DNA from 3 places in the Paenibacillus cineris genome. Region 1 is predicted to be linked to each of the others. Evidence: riboswitches for the same ligand, from Rfam matches in the RefSeq annotation. Region 1 holds a riboswitch; each other region holds the start of a gene.

Evidence for each region. A riboswitch is a leader RNA that binds a small molecule or an ion and turns the genes downstream of it on or off. The one in region 1 is predicted to bind ZMP and ZTP.
Region 2: it holds a riboswitch for ZMP and ZTP, as region 1 does, so the genes downstream of both, KI379_RS09010 (bifunctional 5,10-methylenetetrahydrofolate dehydrogenase/5,10-methenyltetrahydrofolate cyclohydrolase) here and KI379_RS13650 (NIPSNAP family protein) in region 1, are expected to answer to the same signal.
Region 3: it holds a riboswitch for ZMP and ZTP, as region 1 does, so the genes downstream of both, rpiB (ribose 5-phosphate isomerase B) here and KI379_RS13650 (NIPSNAP family protein) in region 1, are expected to answer to the same signal.

What each region holds. Positions count from the first base shown of each region.
Region 1 covers NZ_BORU01000001.1:2,926,267-2,934,350, forward strand. The annotation lists gene KI379_RS13640 (YolD-like family protein) at 179-430, opposite strand; gene KI379_RS13645 (GNAT family N-acetyltransferase) at 956-1,387, opposite strand; gene KI379_RS13650 (NIPSNAP family protein) at 1,519-1,845, opposite strand; ZMP/ZTP riboswitch at 1,966-2,046, opposite strand; gene KI379_RS13655 (TetR/AcrR family transcriptional regulator C-terminal domain-containing protein) at 2,111-2,536, opposite strand; gene KI379_RS13660 (DUF4871 domain-containing protein) at 2,774-3,025, opposite strand; gene KI379_RS13665 (NUDIX hydrolase) at 3,266-3,778, opposite strand; gene KI379_RS13670 (fumarylacetoacetate hydrolase family protein) at 4,004-4,885, opposite strand; partial or broken gene KI379_RS34055 (short-chain dehydrogenase) at 4,901-5,089, opposite strand; gene KI379_RS13675 (class I SAM-dependent methyltransferase) at 5,284-6,150, opposite strand; gene KI379_RS13680 (family 43 glycosylhydrolase) at 6,662-8,084, opposite strand, start outside.
Region 2 covers NZ_BORU01000001.1:1,868,961-1,877,044, reverse strand. The annotation lists gene KI379_RS09040 (hypothetical protein) at 9-986, opposite strand; gene KI379_RS09035 (amino acid permease) at 1,131-2,480, opposite strand; gene KI379_RS09030 (VanZ family protein) at 2,719-3,834, shown strand; gene KI379_RS09025 (hypothetical protein) at 3,882-4,673, opposite strand; gene KI379_RS09020 (SDR family NAD(P)-dependent oxidoreductase) at 4,879-5,646, opposite strand; gene KI379_RS09015 (TetR/AcrR family transcriptional regulator) at 5,920-6,528, shown strand; ZMP/ZTP riboswitch at 6,590-6,673, shown strand; gene KI379_RS09010 (bifunctional 5,10-methylenetetrahydrofolate dehydrogenase/5,10-methenyltetrahydrofolate cyclohydrolase) at 6,741-7,586, shown strand; gene KI379_RS09005 (ABC transporter permease) at 7,797-8,084, opposite strand, start outside.
Region 3 covers NZ_BORU01000004.1:120,233-128,316, reverse strand. The annotation lists gene KI379_RS27360 (FtsW/RodA/SpoVE family cell cycle protein) at 1-733, shown strand, start outside; gene KI379_RS27355 (FtsW/RodA/SpoVE family cell cycle protein) at 817-2,016, shown strand; gene spoIIR (stage II sporulation protein R) at 2,333-3,055, shown strand; gene KI379_RS27345 (L-threonylcarbamoyladenylate synthase) at 3,153-4,334, shown strand; gene KI379_RS27340 (manganese efflux pump MntP) at 4,421-4,981, shown strand; gene KI379_RS27335 (low molecular weight protein arginine phosphatase) at 5,021-5,608, shown strand; ZMP/ZTP riboswitch at 5,717-5,798, shown strand; gene rpiB (ribose 5-phosphate isomerase B) at 5,946-6,401, shown strand; gene KI379_RS27325 (TIGR01440 family protein) at 6,423-7,037, shown strand; gene glyA (serine hydroxymethyltransferase) at 7,100-8,084, shown strand, end outside.

The DNA.
Region 1 (8,084 bases):
AACAATTAACCTTTTCATTGGACCGCACTTGTCTTTATATTTATCTTTTCAGTTGTAAATCTTTTCTGCATAATCCAATGAAACAAGTAATGGTACCTAACAAAATGACTATGAAGCTTAAGCATGGAAATCTAAATTTAAAATCTACAATCAAATCAAATCTTCCCTTTCACTAAATCTAATCTCTAGGATAGTTAATTTCCATGATATCCATAAAAGGGACCTTGGTAATAACTCCATCCTTTTTGATGTGTACTTTTCCAGTCCGAGAGTCCATTTGATCTATTTGACCCCTTACTGGCTCATCCCAACCCCACACAGTAAGTAGAATTTCTGACCCTTCTTGATAAGCCTCTGTAAGCTGATTGCCTATCTCCTCTAATACAAATTCATCCCTTGTCGGTCTCTTGGGAGCTTTTGATTTGATCATCGGTCTCTCCTCCTCGTTGTAAAGTTCGCAGTCCGCATAGGAGCGCTCCAATACATTAATAACTAGTATAATTTTACATTACAAAGTTACTTAAGAACAGCGTTACGCAAATCTACAATATTACTGATATATCAAAGCCCAATAATAAAAAAGCACTTGGGTCCAAAGTGCCACGCTATTTGAGAAAGCAACAAAGACGACTTGGAGTTGTCGGGAACTTTTCGGGCCTTGGGATATATTGCTTTAAACCGGCAGAAGCCCACAGAATCATTGGCAACTTTTCAAGAGAGGCATCGCCATCTGCCAAACGTATCCGGGAACGTGGTTCCTCGCGCGAGGAGTCGAGTGGCTTGCAAGCGCGTTGTGCGGGCTGGGAGTATACCGGGCGGCCGCTGCGCTGATCGGAGTCTCAGAGAAATTACGAGCCAATCTTGGCTCATTATCGTTAAAAACAAAAAAAAGCCGCTGCCATGCGGCTTTTAAGCGTATATGTTCTTGTCGTCTTACAGCTGGCTTTTGTATTATTTATAATTTAAGTAATAAAACCTTCTTCTCATAGGTGTCTAAACACCATTGAAACTTCTTTAGGATATGATTGTTAATTGGTTTGCCCTCATAGTCAAATTCTTTAAAACCAAATTTTTGATAAAAATGCTTTAACTCTTCAAACGGTAGACAATACACTTCTTTTAAATTATCTTTTTTAGTTTCCTTTACCAAGTAATCAACTAACTCATTTGCAAGCGATAATCCTCTGAACTCATCCAATATATATATACCGCCAATTTCAGCTTCTTCTGCATTAAGATAAACAATCCTTCCAACGCCTGCAAATTCATCCTGATGTGTAACTATTGCAATTTTTTCATTTTCTAAATTACTCGGCATAAAGCCTATTTTCTGATACTGTTCATTTACCCATTGGAGTTCATTTTTAGTTGCTATTCTTATTCCCATTCCTTCTCGCCCCACTAATTATATTGATCAAGTATAACAAATGAACTAAACTGCCCATTAGCGTAATAAAGCTGCCAATTAGCACCGGCAACTCTTCCTGTTCGTTTATTCGACTATCGTTACCCGATAGTTCAATTTCCCAATCTGAAAAATTCAGCTTGATTCATAAAATATTCATCAATTTTTTCGACGATGAGCCCTCCGTTTTCTTCCGAATTGCGTTTTACTTGAATCCATTCGATGTCTTTCTTAAACTGCTCCCATAGCCTTTGACGCTGCGCCATATCCTCATATTCCATCACATAATATATTTTATTCTGGCCCGTTGCATCTATCCAGAAATTCACGACCTTCATTCCCAGTCTTGTGAAAATTCTAAACGTATGCTCCTTAAATCTGTCCTGAATGGCATCCATTCGACCTTCGTAAATCGTATAGATTCGCAACTCATATAGCATGTTATTTCCTCCCTGAATGAATCTGATTGGTAATCCAGCACACATCTGTTTCGACTTTTTAAAAATCAGATCGAGCCATTCTCTCTGGACCATCCTGCTTAACCAGGGAGACCTAACCTTTACGTCTGCCTAGGCGTACGGCATATGACAATTTGTGCTCCCTCGTGGGTCTCTACGTTTACGCCAGTCACACATACTAAATTTTTACTTCAATGAAATCATGGGGAATGTAACCAAGTTCTTAGTCGGGAATGTTAGCAAGTTATCAGTTTGATGGTTGATTTTCATTTTGTACGGTGCGTTTTCCATAAGCGCAAAGAAAGACGCGCACGCCTTCAGTGATGATACGTTTGGTTTGTTCCTCCTCTAATGTCCCGTTTTTTCTCGGTTGATCAAATACCAATAAAAATGTTAAAGCAGCGAAATGCTTTGTAGCCATTACAGGATCTGGCACATCGAGCAGTCCGGTTTGTCCAAACTCGGTAAACCTCCTGGTAATCCCCTCTTCCGTTGCGTTATCCAGCTTTTCTAAAAACGAGGCTGGCAGATTGGCGGCTTCCATTGTAACCAGACGGATCAGAGCGCTGTAATCGGACGAACCGTTCGCAGAAGCTACAAATTGTTCGCAGAAAAAGATGAGCGCCTGCTCCAGATCCTGGAATTCCCAGAGGTAGTCTGATATCCCTTGCAAAATCGCCTTGGTGAAAAGGCGGTTTATTGAGGCTAACGTTTCCCTTTAGTTTCAATAATCATTTGACTTCGACATTAATACTGCCGAACAACTTCTCATCAATATAAGCGTTAAGCTGCCAAATGCCAGGTTTCGGTAGCCTCATTGAGGATGGTAAATGTGCATCTGCACCGTTATTTGGACCGAACAAGGATGTAGGAATATCAGCAGTAAACGGATTTATCTTCTCACCGGATTTTAATTCATGGCATCGACTTTAAATTCCCCGGCCAAATCAGTTTTACTTCCCCATAAGTGCCACATATGTTTATTAGCCTGATTCGCCACGAAATCCGGTCCCAAGATACCGATTTTCCCTTCTATGCCTTGCATTTCGATTCCTTCACTTACAAACTTTGGGCTGATTTCTGCATCTTTTTCTGAAGTATTTGAACAACCAAATAAAATTAGCAATCCAACGATTAATATGCTAGTACAAAAAAATTTCACATTAATCACTCCCTTCATCTCAATCCATTATAACGACCAGGTGTCCCATAAGGTTCCAATGACATTGATGTAATCTACCACTAGCTTAATGAGCCCGCCCCTACGCGGCAATTAAGCGTCTATGTTCCTGTCGCTTACAAAATAAACAGCAGCCCCCTACTCCCCGTTATCCTGCCCGTTAGTTGAGGAGAAAGCAGCCAGTTTTTAGGTCGACTGCCCTCAATTATCTTCATTGAGCTATCATTTCCCGTTAGCTTGCTTCACTTCAGGTTGTACACCGTGAGGGTCTAAGCGAGAAATCCGTTGAAACGGCTTTGTCTTCCAAAATTCATACGGTACGAACCCCTTACTCCGAATTGCATCTAATGATCGTGACTTCATATGAGGACGAGTAATGTACTGTTCTATGTTGCTCACCGTCAGCCTTACAAACATAGCTTCCATTATCTCTTCGGGCTGAATTTTTAATTGGCCATCAATGAGTTCTGCTTTAAATACCACCGATAATAGATTGCTTGTTTCCTTGTAATAAACTCCCGTTACACCAATGGGACGTATCAGAATTCCAGTCTCTTCAAGGACTTCACGAGTAATTGCATCATCAAGTGATTCACCTTCTTCTACATTTCCACCAGGGAATTCCCACGTATCCGAGCGCCAATGAGTCTTTACTAACAGAACTTCACCTTTATTATTCTCAATGAATGCCGACACTGAAATCTGATGTTTTGGCGGCAAATATGCATCTACCAAAGAAATCCCCCCATTCACAAGCTATCCAAAAAGCCGGCTGCCTTTTAAATGTCTTCATTCAGCTATCGTTCCCCGTCAGCTTAACTTTTTAAAGAAACAATTACTGTTCAAGTCCTACAAAATTGCATCGCCAATCAGAAACCCATGCGGGAAAATACCCTAATCGATGAGCTACTCTCTGTGAGGCAATGTGACTGGCGATTACATCATAACTTGGTAGCGCGCTTATTCGGATATCATGCGGTTCGTGAGGCTGCCCAGCTTCTCGATATTAATCGTGACGATGTCGCCGGCCTTTAAGTAGACCTGATTCTCCGGCGGTTTGCCGAGCACGACGCCTTCCGGCGTCCCGGTCAAAATAATGTCGCCGGGCACGAGCGTCATATGGTGCGAAATGTAGCTGACGATTTCGTCGCAGCGGAAAATCATGTCCGACGTGTTGGAATGCTGTCGCACTTCGCCGTTTACTATGCACTTGATGTCTAATGCGTTCGGATCGCCGACCTCGTCCGCGGTAACGAGGTACGGCCCGATCGGCGAAAATTTGTCGCACGACTTCCCGAGCAGCCACTGCTGAGTGCGCATCTGCAGGTCACGCGCGGACAAATCGTTGGCGGCGCAATAGCCGAAAACGTAGTCCAGCGCCTCTTCCTTGGCGACATATTTGGCCGTCTTACCAATCACGATGACAAGCTCAGCTTCGTAATCAACCTTCTGCGATGTGCGCGGCAGCGGCACGTCTTCGCCGTCAGCAGCCAACGTGTTGCTGAATTTGCTGAACAGAATCGGATACTCCGGGATTGGCGCGTTTGTCTCCTCGGCGTGTTTGCGGTAATTAAGGCCGACGCAAATGATTTTGTTCGGGTGTGTAACACATGGTCCGAGCTTGAGACCCGATTTTCCGAGCAGGACGTCGCTGCAAGACGCCAGTGTGCGGTTAACTGCTTGCTGCAGCGTCCGTATCGCATCCTCCCCGCCCTCGATCACTTCGTGCACGGTGCGCGGTCCCGGGCCGTCACCAAGTGCCGCCGCAACGTCGACGATGCCTACCTCGGTAGCGACACCGAGGCGGTATGTATTGCCTTCAAGATAGGTTAGCAGTTTCATAGGTTATGGTCCTCCCTAAGCATTTTTTCTGAAGACGATGACGCCATCGATGTAGAGTGGCGAGTCCATCATGAACTTCGATTCGTTGGAGGCAAGGAACAGTGCCTCATAATTTTCCTCCGGATCGGCCTACGTCTGGCGCAAATATAAAGGATGTTGTACGTACGGTGCGAAATCGACCTGCATCGACTTGGTCAGGGCCAGCCTCGTGAATCGCCCCGTCGCCGCTGATGTCGGCATTGCTTGAAGTGCATGAAGCCTCCGACGTACGCCGGGGTTCCGGCGAGAGACCTATGAACTGAAACTAAAAAGCTGGTGTTTTTACTTTTTAATGATCACGAATCAAGAAAACTGCCTGTTAGAGAAAAAGTCTTCGATTGAGCTATCGTTCCTGTTAGTTAATTCAATTCACAAATAAAAGCCGCAACTTGTTTTGAAATGATCAATTCTCCACCACAGGATTCAATTTTTTGTCTAGTTAGAGTAAGGAAAGTGTGTGAAATTGCTTCCCGTTGTTCGCGGCTTAATGATATGTCATGAAAAGGACCTTGATAGAGTTGAGTTGCCATATAGTATTTTAACACAGGCTCTGGATCTGTTACCTTGAATCCTGCCTCATAAGTTAGTAGTTTTACTCGATTAAAGTGCTCTAACAGTATGGCCTCTCCATTTTCTAAGGAAAAAGGAATCGGATCGTCTTTAATTTCAAATGGGATATGTAACTGATGCATTGTCTCCTGATGCAGTGCGAAGAATTCAGGCATCCCCCGGCTGCTATTAGTCGTAGCTAAAAATTGTCCTGTATTTCTTAAAACTCTGCAAATTTCCTTCAATCCTTTTTTCAAATCAGGTAGATGGTAAAGCATGTGATTAGCCATGACGACATCAAACTCATCAGAAAGAAACGGCAATTTTTCAGCGTCAGCAATCATGTGGAGGATAGGTAGCCCTTCCTGTTCTGCCTGAATACGTGCTGAATTCATAACTCCCTCTGTTAAGTCACAACAAACCATAAACCCGCCATTATTCTTCAAAATTTTACTGGTGGGGATCGAGAACCTCCCATTCCCTGTTCCAATATCAAGAACGCGTTCACTGCCCAACAAGTTAAGCTTATCTATGGTCCAAGTTTCAAACATTTCTGTTGATATTCCGTATTTACCCATGACCTCATACTTAGCACTAAGATTATTACCTGTATTATAAATTGATTTTATGCTTTCTTTATTTTGTGAATTCTCGTAGTAGTTCCGGACTTGACTCATTTTCTCGCCCTCCTATCCGTATTTTAATTGTTCATAAATTCAATATAAATTAAAATTTCGATAAAAGTTAGGGGTTGAATTTGTCGATATTCCTGTAGACTAATTAGCACTATCCTGCCCGTTAGCTTAATGTCTGAAGCCAGTTATAGATTTGTTACTCCGTTTTTCCGGGCATCAGCTTATCGTACTCGGTTCTTCTTTGGAGCCTGCTCAGCCACGTATTATAAAATGCTAAAAACTACATCTGTAATGAGAATCCTCTTCAACCACTGTTAACCATATTTGTTCTTATCTTTTTCGGCTGAAGATATATGTTGTTGTCGTCGGGTTTGGACAAGACCAAATATCTTTAAAACAAAAAAAGCCGCTGTTTAGCGGCTTATAAGCATGTATGTTCTTGTCGTCTTACAACCTTAGCGGATCTTGAGCAACATATTCGAGTCGCGATCGCTCAAGATCCGCAGTTCAATCGGAACAACACTTCCGTGAATCGGATTTATAACAAGATGCATTACTTTAGCCAAGCTATAAAGCGCGCGAGCATGGTGGATACTTCAGCCCGCGAGACAACACTGGCAGGGTCCAGAAGGTTCCCTGGCTTGCCATTCAGGATTCCCGCCTCCGTAGCCCAGCTCATAGCGTCCTTTGCCCAAGCGGAAATCTCGCCGCTGTCCGCAAAGCTCTTGCCGATGCCGCCCACAGCAGGTTGACCCCCGTACCGGTACAGGAGCGTGATCAGCTGCTCACGGGTAATAGCAGCCTCCGGAACGCTGCCGTCGCTGATCCCCGTAGCCACTGCCCAGTCCTGCGCCTTGCTGTACCAATACAAGCCCCCTTCGGTCTCGGCACCGTCCAGCCGGGCCATCACGGTGAAGAGCATGGCGCGGCTCATGGATGCATTGGGGGCAAAATTCTCGTTATCTGTCCCTAGGAACAGTTCACGGCTGGCAGTAAAAGCAATCGACTCCGCAGCCCAATGGTGGTCAGGCACATCCTTAAAGGTGATCTTGTTGTCTACCAGCTTCACTGTTACATCGCCCCTGACCAGGATACTCAATCCATTCTCCGTCATTACGGAGGTCCCGATGATTGTTCTGGAGCGGTCACCCCTGACCGTATAGGCTACAGTGGAGGCGGAGGCTTTCTTGACGGGAATTGTAATCCGTGCTTGTGCCACGCCTTCGGGCAGATGAACTTCGGCCGTTACTTCCCCTAGCGACGTCGTAATTGTCTCAACCTTCACACCCTGCGAATCGGTGACGACAGAACGGCTGCTTCCGTCCGGCTTGCTCACGGTCTCGCTTTTGCTGCCGTCTTGCTTCGTGACTACTTCGGTCAGAGTGCCACTGCGTTCCTTCGTGATGACTTTACGGTCGCCATTCGGCCAGACGGTGGTCTCCGTAACTGTTCCGGTATTCTGTTCTGTGACGATAGTCGTTGTGCTGCCGTCCCCATTCTTAGTGATCGGGGCAGGCGTAGGCGGGGCAGTCGAACTGGCAGGCTCGTTGCCAGAATTGCTGCCGCCACTGGTCGCATATACACCGACAGTCACAACACAAGACGCTGTGTAACTGCCGTCTGCAGTGGTCGCCTTTATCACAGTCGTGCCGGAGGCGTGGGCACTCACAAGTCCGTGCTCATCCACAGAAGCTACAGCCGGGTTTGATGTGCTCCAAATCACGGTCTTATTAGATGCTTCAGCGGGTTCTACATGTGCAGTGAGCTGGACAGAGGGGCTCCCATAGTTGGTATACAATTGCGCACTGGTTTGGTTCAGGCTCACACCGGTGACAGGAATCGATTGATTAAAAGCCGTAATAGTGAACTCCACATAAGGACTTGCTTTATGCGTGTCCGTTTCGCGGTATCGAACCCAGTACGTTCCGGGCTGCAGATTGGCAAGTGTATCACCTTCTACATTTAACCAGGTGCCC
Region 2 (8,084 bases), 1.1 Mb from region 1:
GCTTGAAGCTATTCGTTTTCGATCGAATTCAGCGCTGCAAACGCGAGCGGTCCAAAGCCTTCAGAAGCTTCCCTCTGCGGCTGTGTGACATGAAAAACAAATCCGCTGCCGTCAAGCTTCTTCACGATATATTCATGGGTTCCCGAGGAATCGAATGCCGTCAAAAAAATAAGCGCGTCCTTCATCGGACCGGTAAGGTCTGCCGCCCCAAGCTTCTTGATTTCGCCATGCGGCTTGAGCTCTTCCTTACCCTGCGACTCCAGCTGGTCCAAATTGAAACCTGCAGGCAGCTTCTCAATACGGACCGAGTACTCGTGGTCAACATTCATATACAGCAGATGCTTGCCCGCATCAAATGAAAACTGTTCGGGAATATACAGCGAGTACCCTTCAGCCTGAACAAGCTTGGCGGGCCGCACTTCGTCGTTGCCTTCCAAGGTGACTTCCAGCTTGCCCTCGGCAGGGCGCTTACTGACACTGCCGCTGCTTGCGGATGATTTAGAGTCTCCTGAATCAGATTGGCCGCCGGCCGAAGCACTGGAAGATGAATCGTTGCCGGATGTGCCGTCTTCGCCGCTTTCGCCTTCTCCTTGCACGCTGTCCGATTTTTTAATTTCGGTCAGTACGAGCTGCTTTAACGTATCCTCGCCTTCAATAGCCTTTTCTTCGTATTTGAATTGCACTTGGTCCTGCTCCTGTAAATCGGCTATCACTTGATCCAGCCCGTCACCCAGCTGAAAAGCAGTAGGCTTGCCGTCAACCACAATTTCCACCATATGCGGATCAGCCTGGCCGGTATACGTTCCGGTTCCTTCCCTCACGGACGGTACCTGTTCAGCATTCCCGGGCTGGGTTGACGGATTGTTCTGCTCATCCACGTGGTCTGGCGTACCCGGCGCCGTTTCCTGTTTGTCACTGCATGCGGTTACCGCAACAGCTATAGCCAGCGCCAGCAGAATCGAACTGATTTTAATCGTATTCTTCATGCTGCACCTCCATTACCATCTTAGACGGACGGAGGCAGCTTCAGGTTTCAATAAATTCGATAGTCTTGATAAAAATATCAAATGGGATGGGTCATACGAGACAATCCAAACCGCTTCATAAGCGCATCATTCGTTTTCTTTCGTTTACTTACTTCTTCCTCCAGTCCTGGAAAACCGGATCATGGACCAGATAATCAGCACGATAAGTACGGCAATGCATACGCCGATACTAAGCCGGTTCTGCGCATCGAATAAAAACATGGCCGCGATTACCGCCAAGCAGGCCACGACGGCAGAAGTAACATACGGGTAAACCTTAAAGGATGGCTCCACCGGATACGACTTCCGCAGCTTGATTTGTGCCAGGGAGATGCAGATCCAGACCAGCAAGACGCAAAATCCTGGAACAGCCATTAACACGCGGAACAACTGATCCTGCGCAAACATGCCCAGCATGGATCCCAATATCAAGATCACGGCACACAATAACAGCGTATTTACCGGGATACCCCTCCGGTTCGTGCGGGCAAGAGCCGGCGATGCTTCGCCGGCTGCAGCCATGGAGTGGAGCATGCGTGAAGCTCCGTAAATTCCCGAGTTGGCTGCGGACAGCACTGCTGTAACCAGAATAAAATTCATGAGATCCGCCGCCCCGGACAAGCCGGTCGCGGTCAGTACCTGGACAAACGGACTCGACTCGGGGCCGAGCTGGTTCCAGGGAATCAGCCCGCATATCACGAGGATCGGCAGCGTGAAAAATAATATGATCCGCAAAATAAAATTGCGTACCACTTTGGGCAGCACCTTTTCGCTGTTTTCCGTTTCCGTCAATGTCAAACCGATCAGTTCCGAGCCCCCGTAGGAAAACATGACCACAAGCAAAGCGGAAAAGATGGACGTCCATCCGTTGGGCAGAAATCCTCCGGCCGCCGAGTAGTTATGCAGATACGGCGTGTTGCTGCTTGGAATGATCCCGAAGATCAAGCATGTCCCTAAAACGATAAAAACGATAATCATGGCGATTTTGATCCCCGCCAGCCAAAATTCGAACTCGCCGAAGCTTCCCACGCTCATCAGATTAATCAGAATAATGAAGGCCGCGCTGGCTAGACTAAGCAACCATAACGGTACCCCGGGAAACCAATACTGCAAAAAGCTGCCGGCCGCTATAATCTCAATGACGCACACGGAAAGCCACAGGAAGCAGTACATCCACCCCATAATAAAGGACACTCTCTCGCCAAAGGCCTCACGAACGAAGTCCTTCATGTTTTTACCCGGGTAAACCGTAGCCATTTCCGCCATGGCTCCCATGACGACGAGCAGCAGCAGCCCGGCGAAGACGTAAGAGATAATGACGCCCGGTCCGGCGAGACCGATCGTTTCGGCACTGCCTTTGAAGATGCCGGTGCCGATGACTCCACCCATGGCCATCAAGCTGATATGCCTTGGTTTTAATTTTTTCTGCAATGAAACCCCATCTGGTTGTGACATCAAATATCCTCCTGCTAAATCTTGTTGTATTAGAACAAAAACCATAAGTTCAAGTATAACATTTTGCTTAAGCATCCTGATAGAAATTTAGCCGAATTTTCTGTATTTGCTTCACGATTCTTTATGATTTTTAAACAAAATTTAACCAGAAACCGATCATACTTATGCTATGATGTACATTCAGCCGATGGCAAGGCCGAAAGAAAACATAAAGAAATTAAGGCGGTGCAGTTTAGTCGTGTTTCATTCGTATGTATTTCCAATCTCTTATGCATTTCTGTCTTTTCCCTTTGCGGCACTATTTTTTACCATTCCCTTCATGGTCGTCCAGTACCGCAGACACGGTTATATCCATAAAATCAGGGCGTTTGTGCTGTACCTGTTCCTGTTGTACCTGCTCAACGCACTGTTTCTGGTCATCCTTCCGCTGCCATCTTCACGGCACAATCCCGCCATGGCCGGAGGGGCGCTTCAGCTGGTGCCGCTGAATTTCATTCACGACATCCTGAAAGAAACGTCCGTCGTGTCTTCGCAGCCCTCGACGTACCTGCGGCTGCTTACGGAACGCGCCTTCCTTCAAGTGGTGTTCAACGTGTTTCTTACCGTTCCGTTCGGTATGATCCTCCGTTATTATTTCCGGACGGGATGGAAACTTTCCATTCTGCTGTCGTTTTTGCTGTCGCTGCTGTTTGAGACGACCCAGCTCACCGGAATATTCGGGATCTACGATCACCCGTACCGGGTATTCGACGTCGATGACCTGATCACTAACACGCTCGGCGGTTTGCTTGGATTCTTGGCAGCCGAATGGTTATCCGGCCTTCTTCCCCGCATTGAGCATTTGGATGCCAACATCGACCGGGCCGCCAAAAGGGTGACCTATACGCGGCGGGGAATCGCCTTTATGGCGGATGGGATCGTCTGGGCGATGCTGCTTGGCATTCTGCATATTCTGCATATATCGGCTTCCTTCTGGGTTGCGACAGGACTGTATTTCATGCTGGTACCTTGGCTGACGGGCGGACTGACTCCCGGCAAATGGCTTGTCCGCATCCGTCTGGCCGATGGAGGGGAGCGAATCTCCCTTAAATCGCTTGTGGTTCGATATGGAATCCTCTACTGGCTGTTTTTTGGAGTCAACCGGGTTCTGGCCGGCTCCCTTGACACCGTTCCGCCGATCCTTCGCATGATCCTGGGACTCATCGTGTTTGCCTTGAATACCGTCTTCTTTATCCATGTCGTCATCTGCGTATTCAAGAAGGAGCCGCAGCTGTTCTATGAAAAATGGAGCAAAACCCGGCATGTTATCCTTTGGCAGCCGGCCGCAGCAACCGAACCGGAGAAAAAGGAGTAGTTCCCCTTGGCAAAACATACTTCACTAGGACATATCACGCTTGTCCTTCAAGACTTGGGGAGCTTGGTTTCCGCTGTCCGGATGACGGAATCGATCTGCTTCTCCCATTGGTAAATTTGATTGAGGGAAGCGCTGATTTTACCAAGCTCCTTATACATCACGGTCAGCTCAGCCGTGGCTGTGATCGCGTTCCCGAGCTTGACTGCCGCTTTATACCGTTTGTCCGACGCGCTCCGGGTGCTGTTCGCTGCCATAATCTTCTTATTCTCGGCAGTCACCTGCTTCTTTAACGTTTGGACTTGCGCCAACGTATCCTTCACCGCCTTGGCTTTGGCCGAGGCTTCCTTCTTGGCGGCAGCGAGCGCATCCTTACGGCTCTTGATTTCCGCACGGGCAGCACTGGCCGAGGTCTTGATCTGGTTGCGCTTCAGATCGTACTGAAGCGCGGCCTTCTGGTCCTTGCGTTTTCTCGCATCCGCCGCCTTCTTCCCAAGGTCTGTATATTCATTGAGCAGCGGCTGATATTTCTTCTGAGCCTGGTCGGCTTCGGATTTCAGCTTATCGATCTTGGCCTTGTCGATCCCCTGCACCTTCGCATTGACAGTCTTTAACCGGTCATCATTCTGTTTCCGGAGCACTTGAATCTGCTGTTTCTTCAGCTTGTTGGCCTCATCCAGCGCCTTATAGCTGTCATGAAGCACGCCTATACTCTGTAAAGCGGCGTCCCAGGCACTGTCCGATGCGGCGTCCGCCTTGGCCGGACCCAGCAAGAACAACGCGACCGAACAGCATAAAACCGTCAACAAGCTGTTTTTCCATAAAACTTTTACATACGACATCTCCATCTCTCCCCCAAATCATCAAAATTCATAATAAATGGACAAAAAAAGCACCCCGCAAGTAAGGCATGACGCCTTTCCTGCAGGGTGCTTCTCCCGCTTCCATTCACTATGTTGAACCCACTATATCGCTATTTCTCACAGTTGTCAATAAATTCCTGGAACATTTGTTCCTCTTTTTCTTGGCCGAATCCGGTTGTCGTGATTACTGACCGACCATTCCGCCGTCTACCGTGTACAGGGAACCTGTAACGAATGAAGCTTCATCGGAGAGGAGGAAGTTCATTACCGCCGCTACTTCCTGCGGCTCGCCGTAACGGCCCATCGGTGTGGCTGCTTCATTGGCGGCTTTGTACGCTTCCGCATTGCCGGAGTTCGCCTCAATCTGCCGCATCATCCGGGTGTTGATCGTTCCCGGCAGAACCGCATTAACCCGGATGCCCAGCGAAGCCAGCTCGTTGGCAGCAACGCGCGTCAAGCCGATCACGGCATGCTTGGACATAATGTATGGGGCCACTCCTGGCGCGCCCATCAGGCCTGCAAGCGAAGACGTATTCAATATTGCGCCGGAATTCTGCTTTTTCATAACTGGAATAACGTAATGCAGCCCCAGGAACACCCCACGGACGTTGACGTTATATACCAGATCAAGCGCTTCCACGGATTGCTCTTCGATCAGCCCGGTAGGGCCCTCAATCCCTGCATTGTTCGCAAAGTAATCGATGGTGCCGAATTTTTCAACCGCACGGTTCACATAGTTCTGCACATCCTGCTCTTTGGATACGTCGGCAGCGATCGCCAGTGAATTGGTATCGTTCAGGCCAAGCTCCTCGACGACGCTCTTGACCGCATCTTCCTTCAAATCGACCAGGACGAGGTTCAGCTTGCGCTCGGCCAAACGCCGTGCCAGCTCTTTCCCGATTCCGCCGGCGGCGCCGGTAATGACTGCAGTTTTCGTTTGTGTTTGACTCATGACTGAATCGCTTCCTTTTCAACAAAGTTTATAAAATGATTTATAGGCTTTATAGCTCATGTCTGTTACATGTATAGGTTACACCTTTATTAATTGTTTACACAATAATCATATTTCGAAATAATGTCATCTATCCAACAGATTGCCGCCGTATGTCACCGAACCATGACAATTTTGAACATTTACTTTCTCTTTGTTGATGATTTTCTGCGTTTTGGCGGCATCCCAACTTACGTTATAATAGGAGAAACGACAAGCTGGAGGCAGATGCATTTGACAGATGAACACGTTCTTGACCGCAGAGCCAGAAGAACCCGGCAGGCGCTCAAAACCGCTCTCGTTTCCTTAATTCTCGATAAAGGCTTCGATTCGGTGACTATTATGGATATCGCGGCCCGTGCAGACTATAACCGGGGCACCTTTTACAAGCATTTCGTCAGCAAGGAAGACCTGCTCAAGGAAATCCACGACGAGTTTCTGCAGGGCATCGCCGAACTGCTCGTCAAGCCGTATGAGGGCCTGGAGCGAATTGAAGCCTCGATGACCTACCCCTCGGGGCTGCGCTTGTTTGAACATATCGAACAGCATAAAGATGTGTTCCTGGCCTTATCGCGAGTCGAACGCGGAAAGCTGGCGATGGACATGTACGACAGGCTCAGGGAGTCGATGCGGAAGGACATGCATATCGAAATGGAACCGACCGAGCCGCCGATCGACTACGAAATCATGCTGAGCTACCGGATGTCGGCCACGGTGGGGGTCATTATGCACTGGGCAGAGGTTGATTTTAAATACACGGCGTCTTATATGGCCCAGCAGCTGATGGTGCTGGTTGAGACAAAAATGGATTACATCGTGTTTAAAAGAAACGGCGGCACATAAGCATCATTCTCAAAACTCCCCATTGTGCCCATAAGCACAATAAGGTATCATTCTACATAGATGGACTGTGTGCGACTGGCGGAAACATGGGATGAACCATGAGGGAGCACATGGATATAAACAGCCGTACGCCTGGGCAGAGGTAAGGGGAATTTCCCCTTGCCTCTTTATGTTTTTCTGGACCTTACCATGATTTAAAGGAGATGCAGACAATGACAGAACAAACGCTGATTTTGGACGGAGCGCGCGTGGCGCAGGACATTAAGGACGGCTTGGTTAGCAGGGTGAAACGGCTGTCCGAGCAAGGGATTACCCCCTGCCTGGCGACCATTTTGGTAGGCGACGACCCGGCATCGGCCACATACGTGCGCATGAAAGGCAATGCCTGCAGACGGCTCGGGATGGAATCGTTAAAAATCACACTGGATGCGGGGACGACGACCGAGGAGCTTATCCGGGAAATTCAGAAGCTTAACGCCGACCCGAACGTTCACGGAATTCTGCTGCAGCATCCGGTTCCCCATCAGATTGATGAAAGAGCCGCATTCGACGCGATCGCCATTGAAAAAGACGTCGACGGTGTCACCACACTGGGATTTGCGCAGAATGCTTTCGGCTTTGCCGCATATCCTTCCTGTACCCCGGCGGCCATCATCGCCATCCTGGATTACTACCGGATTCCTGTAGAAGGCAAGCACGCTGTTGTTGTCGGCCGCAGCCCGATTCTCGGCAAGCCCGTCTCGCTGATGCTGCTGAACCGCAATGCCACGGTCACGATCTGCCATTCGAGAACGAAAGGCCTTGGTGATATCGTGTCCCAGGCAGAGATCGTTGTTGCCGCAGTAGGCAAACCGAAATTCATTCAGGGAGACTGGATTCAGGACGGGGCCGTCATTCTGGACGCAGGCTACAATGAAGGCAATGTCGGGGACGTTGATTATGAGGCATGTCTGGAAAAAGCGAGCGCCATTACACCCGTCCCTGCGGGCGTCGGACCGGTAACCATCGCCATGCTGCTGAAGCACACGGTGGATGCGGCGGAAAAACAGCTGGGATAAACCAGCCATCGGTATGGCCCGGTTTTCCAAGGGACACTTAAAGAGCCGCGTATCGGCAGCACAAATACGCCGGTAACGGCTTCAAAAAATGGCAAGAGGGCATTCCGCCGAACATCATTCGGTGAAATGCCCTTTTTTCTACCCAAGATGTAATGTTCTTGAGTCGGTTGATATCCGGTTCACATAAATCCGTCGGTCACAAATAGCGGCCTATTCGTACCGAAGCGCCTCGATCGGATCCAGCTTCGCCGCCTGTCTTGCCGGGAATACGCCGAATACGATGCCGATGCAGGCCGAGAACCCGACGGCAAGCAGCACGGAGTTCATAGACACCGCGGTGGTCACGTCCATCAGCTTGCCGACGAACTTGGAGCCGCCGAAGCCAAGGATGACGCCGATCACACCGCCCAGGATAGCCAAGGTGACCGATTCAAACAGAAACTGCGATAGAATCGTCCCTTCCTTGGCCCCGATCGCCTTCCGGATACCGATCTCCCG
Region 3 (8,084 bases), on a different contig from region 1:
CATTCTGGTAGGGCTCCTGTGGATCGGCGGCATCCGGTATGTTCATGCGCTGATCGGGTTCGCCGTGGCCTTTGCCGCCATCTTCGGCGGAATTCAGGCTTATATTCATTATCATGACGAGGCGGCGAAGTTGTTCAAGTCCATTGGCCGCGAGCATTGGATCGCGCGGTTTGACCCCTGGCTCGTTCCGGACAAAGCTTCCCGTGACGACAGCTGGCAGACCTACAACGCCAAGCTGGCGATCGGGTCGGGCGGCCTGGACGGCAAGGGCTACATGCAGGGGACGACGATCCAGTCTGACGGCCGGGTTCCGCTGGCTTTTGCCGACTCGATCTTCGTCCAGATTGCCGAGGAGTACGGATTTATCGGCTCGTCGGCGCTGCTGCTGCTGTATTTTATTCTGATCCACCGCATGATTCTGATTGCGGCGGACTGCCGCGACCGGGCGGGGCCATACCTGATTACAGGCATTATCACGATGTTCATTTACCAGATTTTTGTCAACATCGGCGCCTTTATCGGTCTGATGCCGCTGACCGGCATTACGCTGCCTTTTATCAGTTATGGCGGCACTTCACTGGTGATCAACATGGTCAGCATCGGGGTGGTGATGAGCGTCCGGATTCACGGGCAGGAGGAAGAGGAGCTGCTCCCGCTGCAGAACGAACCGGCTCCGGCCACAGGGACGGGCAAAATTCTGCGCCTCATCCGGGATGGATTTAACAGGAATTGAATATGGCATGGCTGTTCTATTACAATAGACAGGTACGCATCAGGGGCAACGAGGAGCGGAAGGCTCCGCACAGGAGGATAGCCATGCTTCAAAAGCTGAAAAAAGTGGATTATGTCGTCGTTTTTATTCTTTTGATTTTCATGGGCATCAGCATCATGTCCATTTACAGTGTCACACAGGGGACGAAGTTTGCCGGTTCCCATATTAAAATGATCGAGTTTTACGTGCTTGCCTTCATCGCATTTTTTGGGCTGGTTATCGTCGATTACAAGCTGCTTGTCAAATATGCGCTTTATTTGTATTTGTTCGGGTTGGCCCTGCTTGTTGCGGTTAACTTCATCGGGACCGACGTCAACGGCGCCCAGGGCTGGATCAAGATGGGAAGCTTCAGTTTGCAGCCTGCGGAGCTGTTCAAGCTCATCCTGATTATTTTTCTGACGTATATCATTATGCGCAAAAATAAATCGAGGCTCACGTTCTGGCATGACGTAGTCCCGATCGGACTGCTGACGTTCGTGCCGTTTGCGCTCGTTATGGTTCAGAATGACCTCGGGAACGCGCTCAGCTACGTTCTGATTTTGCTCGGACTGCTCTGGATCGGCAACATCAAGTTTTGGCATGCGCTGATTGCGCTGGTGGTGTTGGCGGCCGTCGCTGTCGGAAGCATTTTTTCTTACATCCATTTTCACGACAACATTGAGAAGTTTATGAAGGACATCGGGCGGGAGCACTGGACGGAACGTCTCGACCCATGGCTGGTGCCGGATAAGGCGACGGCCAAGGCGTCCTATCATACGAAAAACGCCAAGCTGGCGATCGCATCCGGCGGCATGGTCGGCGAAGGGTATATGAAAGGGTCTTCGGTTCAATCCGGGCGCGTGCCGTATACTTATTCGGACTCCATTTTCGTGGAAATCGCCGAGGAATTCGGCTTCGTCGGTTCATCGGTCGTGCTGCTGCTCTATTTTATCCTGATCCACCGGATGATTCTGATCTGTCTCGAGTGCCGGGACCGGGCAGGGCCGATTCTGATCGTGGGCATTATCGCCATGATGCTCTATCAGATCTTCGAAAATATCGGCGCCTTCATCGGCCTGATGCCGCTGACCGGGATTACGCTGCCGTTTATCAGTTACGGCGGAACCTCGCTGCTGATCAATATGGCGAGCATCGGGATCGTCATGAGCGTGCGCGTTCATGGGGAGGAAGTGGACGATGAGATGCTGACCCCGGCAAACAAAGGGGCTTCCGCTCAAGCCGGACAGGCCAAGGCGGGTATGTGAAGCTGATGATTTACAAGAAACGACCGTTTTCGACAAGTCCTTGGGCTTGGGAAGGCGGTCTTTTTTTTACGGGTTAAAAGCTCGTAGAAATACTAGATAAGATGAATTCGAGTTTTCTTATCATTCCTTGTTTCCAAGGGGAATATCCGTGTCAAAGGTGTGATTTCTTTAATTCAATCTATATTATAGATTGCTAGGTTTAGACTCTACCATTCCCGGACATACTGAGAACTATCATAGATTTGTTCTGATAGAGAGGGGCCCGGGGAAAATGGAAAAGACGATGAAGCAGGGGAAATATAGAGGGCAAGACTGGCTGCGCGACTTGGTGAAGGATACCGCTATTATTTTTTGTATTTTGTTTATGATCGCCATGATGTGGGAGAGTCAAAAGACCGACGCGGCCGTGGCCGGCGGGCCGATTCCGCAGGAATCCATCCGCCTGCGCATCCTGGCCAATTCCGATAATCCGGACGACCAGCTGGTCAAACGCGAAATTCGCGATGCCGTGGTGGCGGAGATGAACAGCTGGGTACAGGAGCTTGAGGACCCGCAAAGCCTGGATCAGGCGAGAACGACGATCCGGGAGCATTTGCCGGAACTGAACGATCTGGTGGGCCGTGAGCTGGAGAAGAGAGGCATTCATTACGATTACCATGTTGAACTGGGCATCGTGCCGTTTCCGACCAAACTGTACGGCGGTACCGTGTATCCGGCCGGGAATTATGAAGCACTCCGGATCACACTGGGTGCAGGCAGCGGTCAAAATTGGTGGTGCGTGCTGTTCCCTCCGCTCTGCTTCATTGATGCGGCCAGCGGAGATGCTGCGGCTCAGCCCGCCGAGGCCAAGGCTCAGTCTGCGGATGCCAAGGGTGACGCTAAGGGCGCCGTGACCACCGCGTCGGCCAAGGTGACGGATACTGCAGCCGCTCAAGCTTCCGGGAAAGCAGCGGCCGATGCCTCCCAGCCGGAAGTTCGCTTCTTCCTGGTAGACATGCTCTCCGGGCTGTGGTCCTGGCTGACGGGACTGTTCGCTTAGGAACTAGCGGCCATCCTGTCCAGGGGCATGCGTCTTGGAGATTGTGCAGATGTGCTATAATAAAACATACCAATTTCGATGACAGGAATGAACAGCGATGAAAGGTTTAAACCAAGGGCAGGATGGAGGAAGCGCTCCTTCCGCCCATGATGCAAATAAGAGCCATGCCACACCGGTATGGGATGTGACCGTATTGAGGGGACGCAGCATCGCTGCCGCAGAAGCGGAGAGGGAAGCGGTGTCTCGTGCAGAGCAGTCGATCGGCCGGGCAGCCGCCATTCTACGGGATGGCGGTACCGTTGCTTTTCCGACCGAAACGGTCTACGGCCTTGGGGCGGATGCCCGGAATACGGAGGCTGTCGAGGCGATTTTCAAGGCCAAGGGCCGGCCGTCCGACAATCCGCTCATCGTCCACATTGCGGATACAAGCCAATTGGACGGGCTCGTGACAGAGGTCAGCGATACGGCGCGGCGGCTGATGGCGGCCTTTTGGCCCGGTCCGCTGACGCTGGTGCTGCCGCTTCGACCGGGCGTGCTGTCCCCGCGGGTAACAGCGGGGCTGACGACAGTCGGCATCCGGATGCCGGACCATCCGATCGCGCTGAAGCTGATCGGTGAGTCCGGCTGTCCGGTGGCGGCGCCGAGCGCCAACCGCTCGGGACGGCCGAGCCCGACGCTCGCGGGCCATGTCGAGGAAGATTTGAGCGGGCTGGTCGACGGTATTCTGGACGGAGGGCCGACCGGGGTCGGCCTTGAATCCACCGTCGTGCAGGTTCAGGAGGACGGCAGCGTCACCGTTCTTCGGCCCGGCGGCATTACGAGCGAGCAGCTAGCCGCCGCTTCCGGGACGGCGGTGACGACCGATCCGGGAATCGAACGCTCTCCGGATGAAGAGGAGATCGTCGCGCCGAAATCGCCCGGCATGAAATATACGCATTACGCTCCCAAGGGTGCGCTCACCATTGTGCAGGGCGGCACGCCGGAGCAGGTATCCGGCTGGATCGATGAGCAGCTGAAGGCGGCGGCGGCACGCGGGGAGAGAACCGGCGTGATGGCATTCGAGGAGCATATCGGCCGTTACGCCGCGGATTGCGTGCAGTCCCTCGGCAGTCTTGCCGGACTGGAAGCGGCCGCCCACCGGCTGTACGCCGCTCTTCGCCGCATGGATGAAGAAGGCGTGACGTTTATTTTGTCGGAAGCCTGCCCGGAAGAGGGTCTGGGCGCTGCCATCATGAACCGGCTCCGCAAGGCCGCCGGCCAGCGGGTTGTGCGCTTGTGACCTCTCGCCGCACCTTTTAAGAGACATCATTTACCTCTTGTCCGCATATGGTTGTACAAGAACCTAACGGACATGGGGGAATAGGGATGTTGGAGACTTCTGCCGGTTTAGGGCAGCTAATGACTATCATGATAATGGCCGTCGCATTAGGACTGGATGCATTCTCTCTGGGCGTAGGAATCGGCATGAAAGGAATCCGGCTGCTGCATATTCTCAAGATCAGCCTGCTGATCGGCCTTTTCCATGTGTTGATGCCGCTGCTGGGAATGTTTATGGGATATTACGTCAGTTCGCTGCTCGGACAAGTTGCCGCCCTGGTTGCCGGCGGGCTGCTTGTGCTGCTGGGCGGGCACATGGTCCTGAATGCCTTCAAAACAAGCGAAACGCGAATGGTGGATCACCGCTCTTTGCTGGGGATGCTGCTGTTTTCGCTCAGCGTCAGCATTGACTCCTTTTCGGTAGGCGTATCCCTGGGGATGTTTGAGAGCAACCGCATTCTGACCGTGCTTGCTTTCGGGATCTGCGGGGGCGCGATGGCCGTGCTTGGACTCCTGCTCGGCAGGAGGGTAAGCCGGAATCTCGGCGAATACGGGGAGGCCCTTGGCGGCGCGATTTTGCTGGCATTTGGCCTCGCCTTTATCTTCTGATACAATATCGGCAAAGACACTTCGGGAGGTGCTAGAGACGTGAAGCATATTTTGTTTGTCTGTACGGGAAACACGTGCCGCAGCCCGATGGCCGAAGCTCTGCTTCGCAAGCTGGCCAAGGAGCGCAGCGTTCCGCTCGAAGTCCGTTCGGCCGGCGTGGCCGCCCTTGAAGGGACACCCATCTCGCGTCATGCGGAAGCGGTGCTGCGGGACCACGAGATCGATGAGCATTTGACCGCCAAGCCGCTCAGGGCCGACACGGTGGATTGGGCGGATTTGATTTTGACACTGACCCAGGGGCATAAGCAGCATGTGATCCGGAGCTTTCCACTCGCGGCTGACAAAATTTATACCCTGAAGGAATACACCGAAGATGACGAGAACGTGATCAAGGACCTGCAGGAGCTCGACAGCCTGTACGCCACCTGGGAAATGAAGCGGGCGCTCGGGCAGCAGCTGGAGGACGAGGAACGGGAGCGGCTGATCGAGATCCAGCAGCGCATCCCGAGCTTTGATATTTCGGACCCGTTCGGCGGGTCCCGCGACGATTACGATGTCACCGCCGCAGAAATCCGCGCCGCTATCGAGCGGCTGCTGGATAAGCTGGAGGCGTTCCGTACATTTTAAGAAACAAGCTTAAATTGCACTTGGGCGGGAGCCTAGGTTGAAAAAAATGGAGTAAATTTGCAGATTGATTTTCATCGCGTCATGCTTTATGATGAAGGTGAAAAACATCGGTTCCGGTGTAACTGGCGACAATGTGGATCCAACCACGATGGAGCACCGGAATATACGGCCGGTCGCCTGGGCAAAAGAGCAATTCTGCGGAATGATCCGCGGACTGCTCTTTTTTTCGTCTAGTGGCTGCAAATGAGTTATAATGGTACAAGAAGTCACGGGAATACCGGGGAGCGCTAGACTCGTTTCTCTGTATTGCGCGAAATTTTAGGAGGTTTTTCGAAAGATGAAAATTGCTGTTGGAACAGATCATGCGGGTATACGTTTGAAAGAAGACATCATTGCCGTGATCGAAGGGATGGGGCATCAAGTTGCGGATGTGGGATGCGGATGCACGGATTCCGTGGACTATCCCGACTACGCTCTCCCTGTGTGCGATCTGGTTACCAAAGGCGAGGCCGACCGGGGAATCCTGATCTGTGGAACAGGCATCGGCATGAGCATCGCGGCGAACAAGGTTCCGGGCATCAGGTGCGCCTTGGTCCACGATGTATTCTCGGCGATTGCCACCAGGGAGCATAACGACTCCAACGTGCTGGCGATGGGCGAACGCGTCATCGGTCCAGGTCTGGCCCAGGAGATTGTCAAGGCTTGGCTGGGCACGGAGTTCAGCGGCGGCGAGCGTCATGTCGGGCGCGTGAACAAGATTAAAGCGATTGAAGAGCGGTATCTGCACAATTAGGGAGGTTTTCTCATGGAAAGCATGTCAGGAGGCAGTCCATTGGAAGTTTCGCTGGGAGAACAGGTATCTCAAATTCTTCATGAGCTGGTGGAAGCCGCGGGGCTTGGCCCTGGCAAGGTACTGGTTGTCGGAACGAGCACCAGTGAGGTGGCCGGGAAACGCATCGGCACTTCGGGGGCACTTGGGGTTGCTGAAGAGCTGCTGCAGGCGATCGGCGAGGTCCGGGCCAAGTTCGGCTTCGACACGGTGTTTCAGTGCTGTGAGCATTTGAACCGGGCGCTTGTGATGGAGCGTTCCGTACTGGAGCGCCTTCGTTTAACCGAGGTCGCCGCCGTTCCTGTTCCGAAAGCGGGCGGCTCTATGGCTGCCGCTGCTTACCGTTCCATGAAGGAGCCTTGCCTGGCCGAAGCGATCGAGGCTCACGCGGGCATTGACATCGGCGAGACGATGATCGGCATGCATCTTCGGCGTGTGGCGGTGCCTTTTCGCCCGACCCTGCGGTATGTGGGGCACGCGCGCGTGAATGCGGCCTACACGCGGCCCAAGCTGATCGGCGGCGAACGGGCGGTGTACCGTCTGGATGAAGAAGCCGGCAGAGCCGACCGTGACGGCGGCAGTTCAGATCTTTGCGATTAACATGAGCGGATGATTGAAACGAACATTTTATTTTGAATTCCAATAAGGGAGGAACTATTAACATGGATCAATTGCGTAAGAAGGACCCGGCTGTACTCGAGGCCATGAACTTGGAACTGAAGCGTCAGCGTGCGAATATCGAGCTGATCGCATCGGAGAATATTGTCAGTGAAGCGGTTATGGAAGCCATGGGCTCCGTCCTCACGAACAAATACGCCGAAGGATATCCGGGCAAGCGGTACTACGGCGGCTGCGAGCGCGTCGATATCGTTGAAGATATTGCCCGTGACCGTGCGAAAGAGCTGTTCGGAGCCGAGCATGCCAACGTGCAGCCGCACTCCGGCGCTCAGGCCAACATGGCCGTATACCTGGCAGCGCTGAAACCAGGGGATACCGTGCTTGGGATGAACCTTGCCCATGGCGGACACCTGACGCACGGAAGCCCGGTGAACGCTTCCGGTCTGCTGTACAACTTCGTCGCTTACGGGGTCCAGGAAGATACGTTCCTCATCGATTATGACGAAGTCCGCAAACTTGCGTTCAAGCATCGTCCGCGCCTGATCGTCGCCGGTGCGAGCGCCTATCCGCGTACGATTGATTTCGAAGCTCTCGCTTCGATCGCCAATGACGTAGGCGCGCTGTTCATGGTCGACATGGCTCATATCGCGGGCCTGGTTGCGGCCGGGCTTCATCCGAACCCGGTGCCTCACGCCCATTTTGTCACGACGACAACGCACAAAACGCTCCGCGGACCACGTGGCGGCATGATTCTGTGCAAGCAGCCATGGGCTGCGGCCATCGACAAGGCCGTCTTCCCGGGCACGCAGGGCGGTCCGCTGATGCACGTTATCGCGTCCAAAGCCGTAGCCTTGGGCGAAGCGCTGGACCCATCGTTCAAAACGTATGCCGAAAACGTGGTGAAGAACGCCAAAGTATTGGCTGAGACGCTGATCAGCGAAGGCCTGAACATCGTATCCGGCGGCACGGATAACCACCTGATGCTGGTGGATACCCGCAGCGTGAACATTACAGGGAAAGACGCCGAGA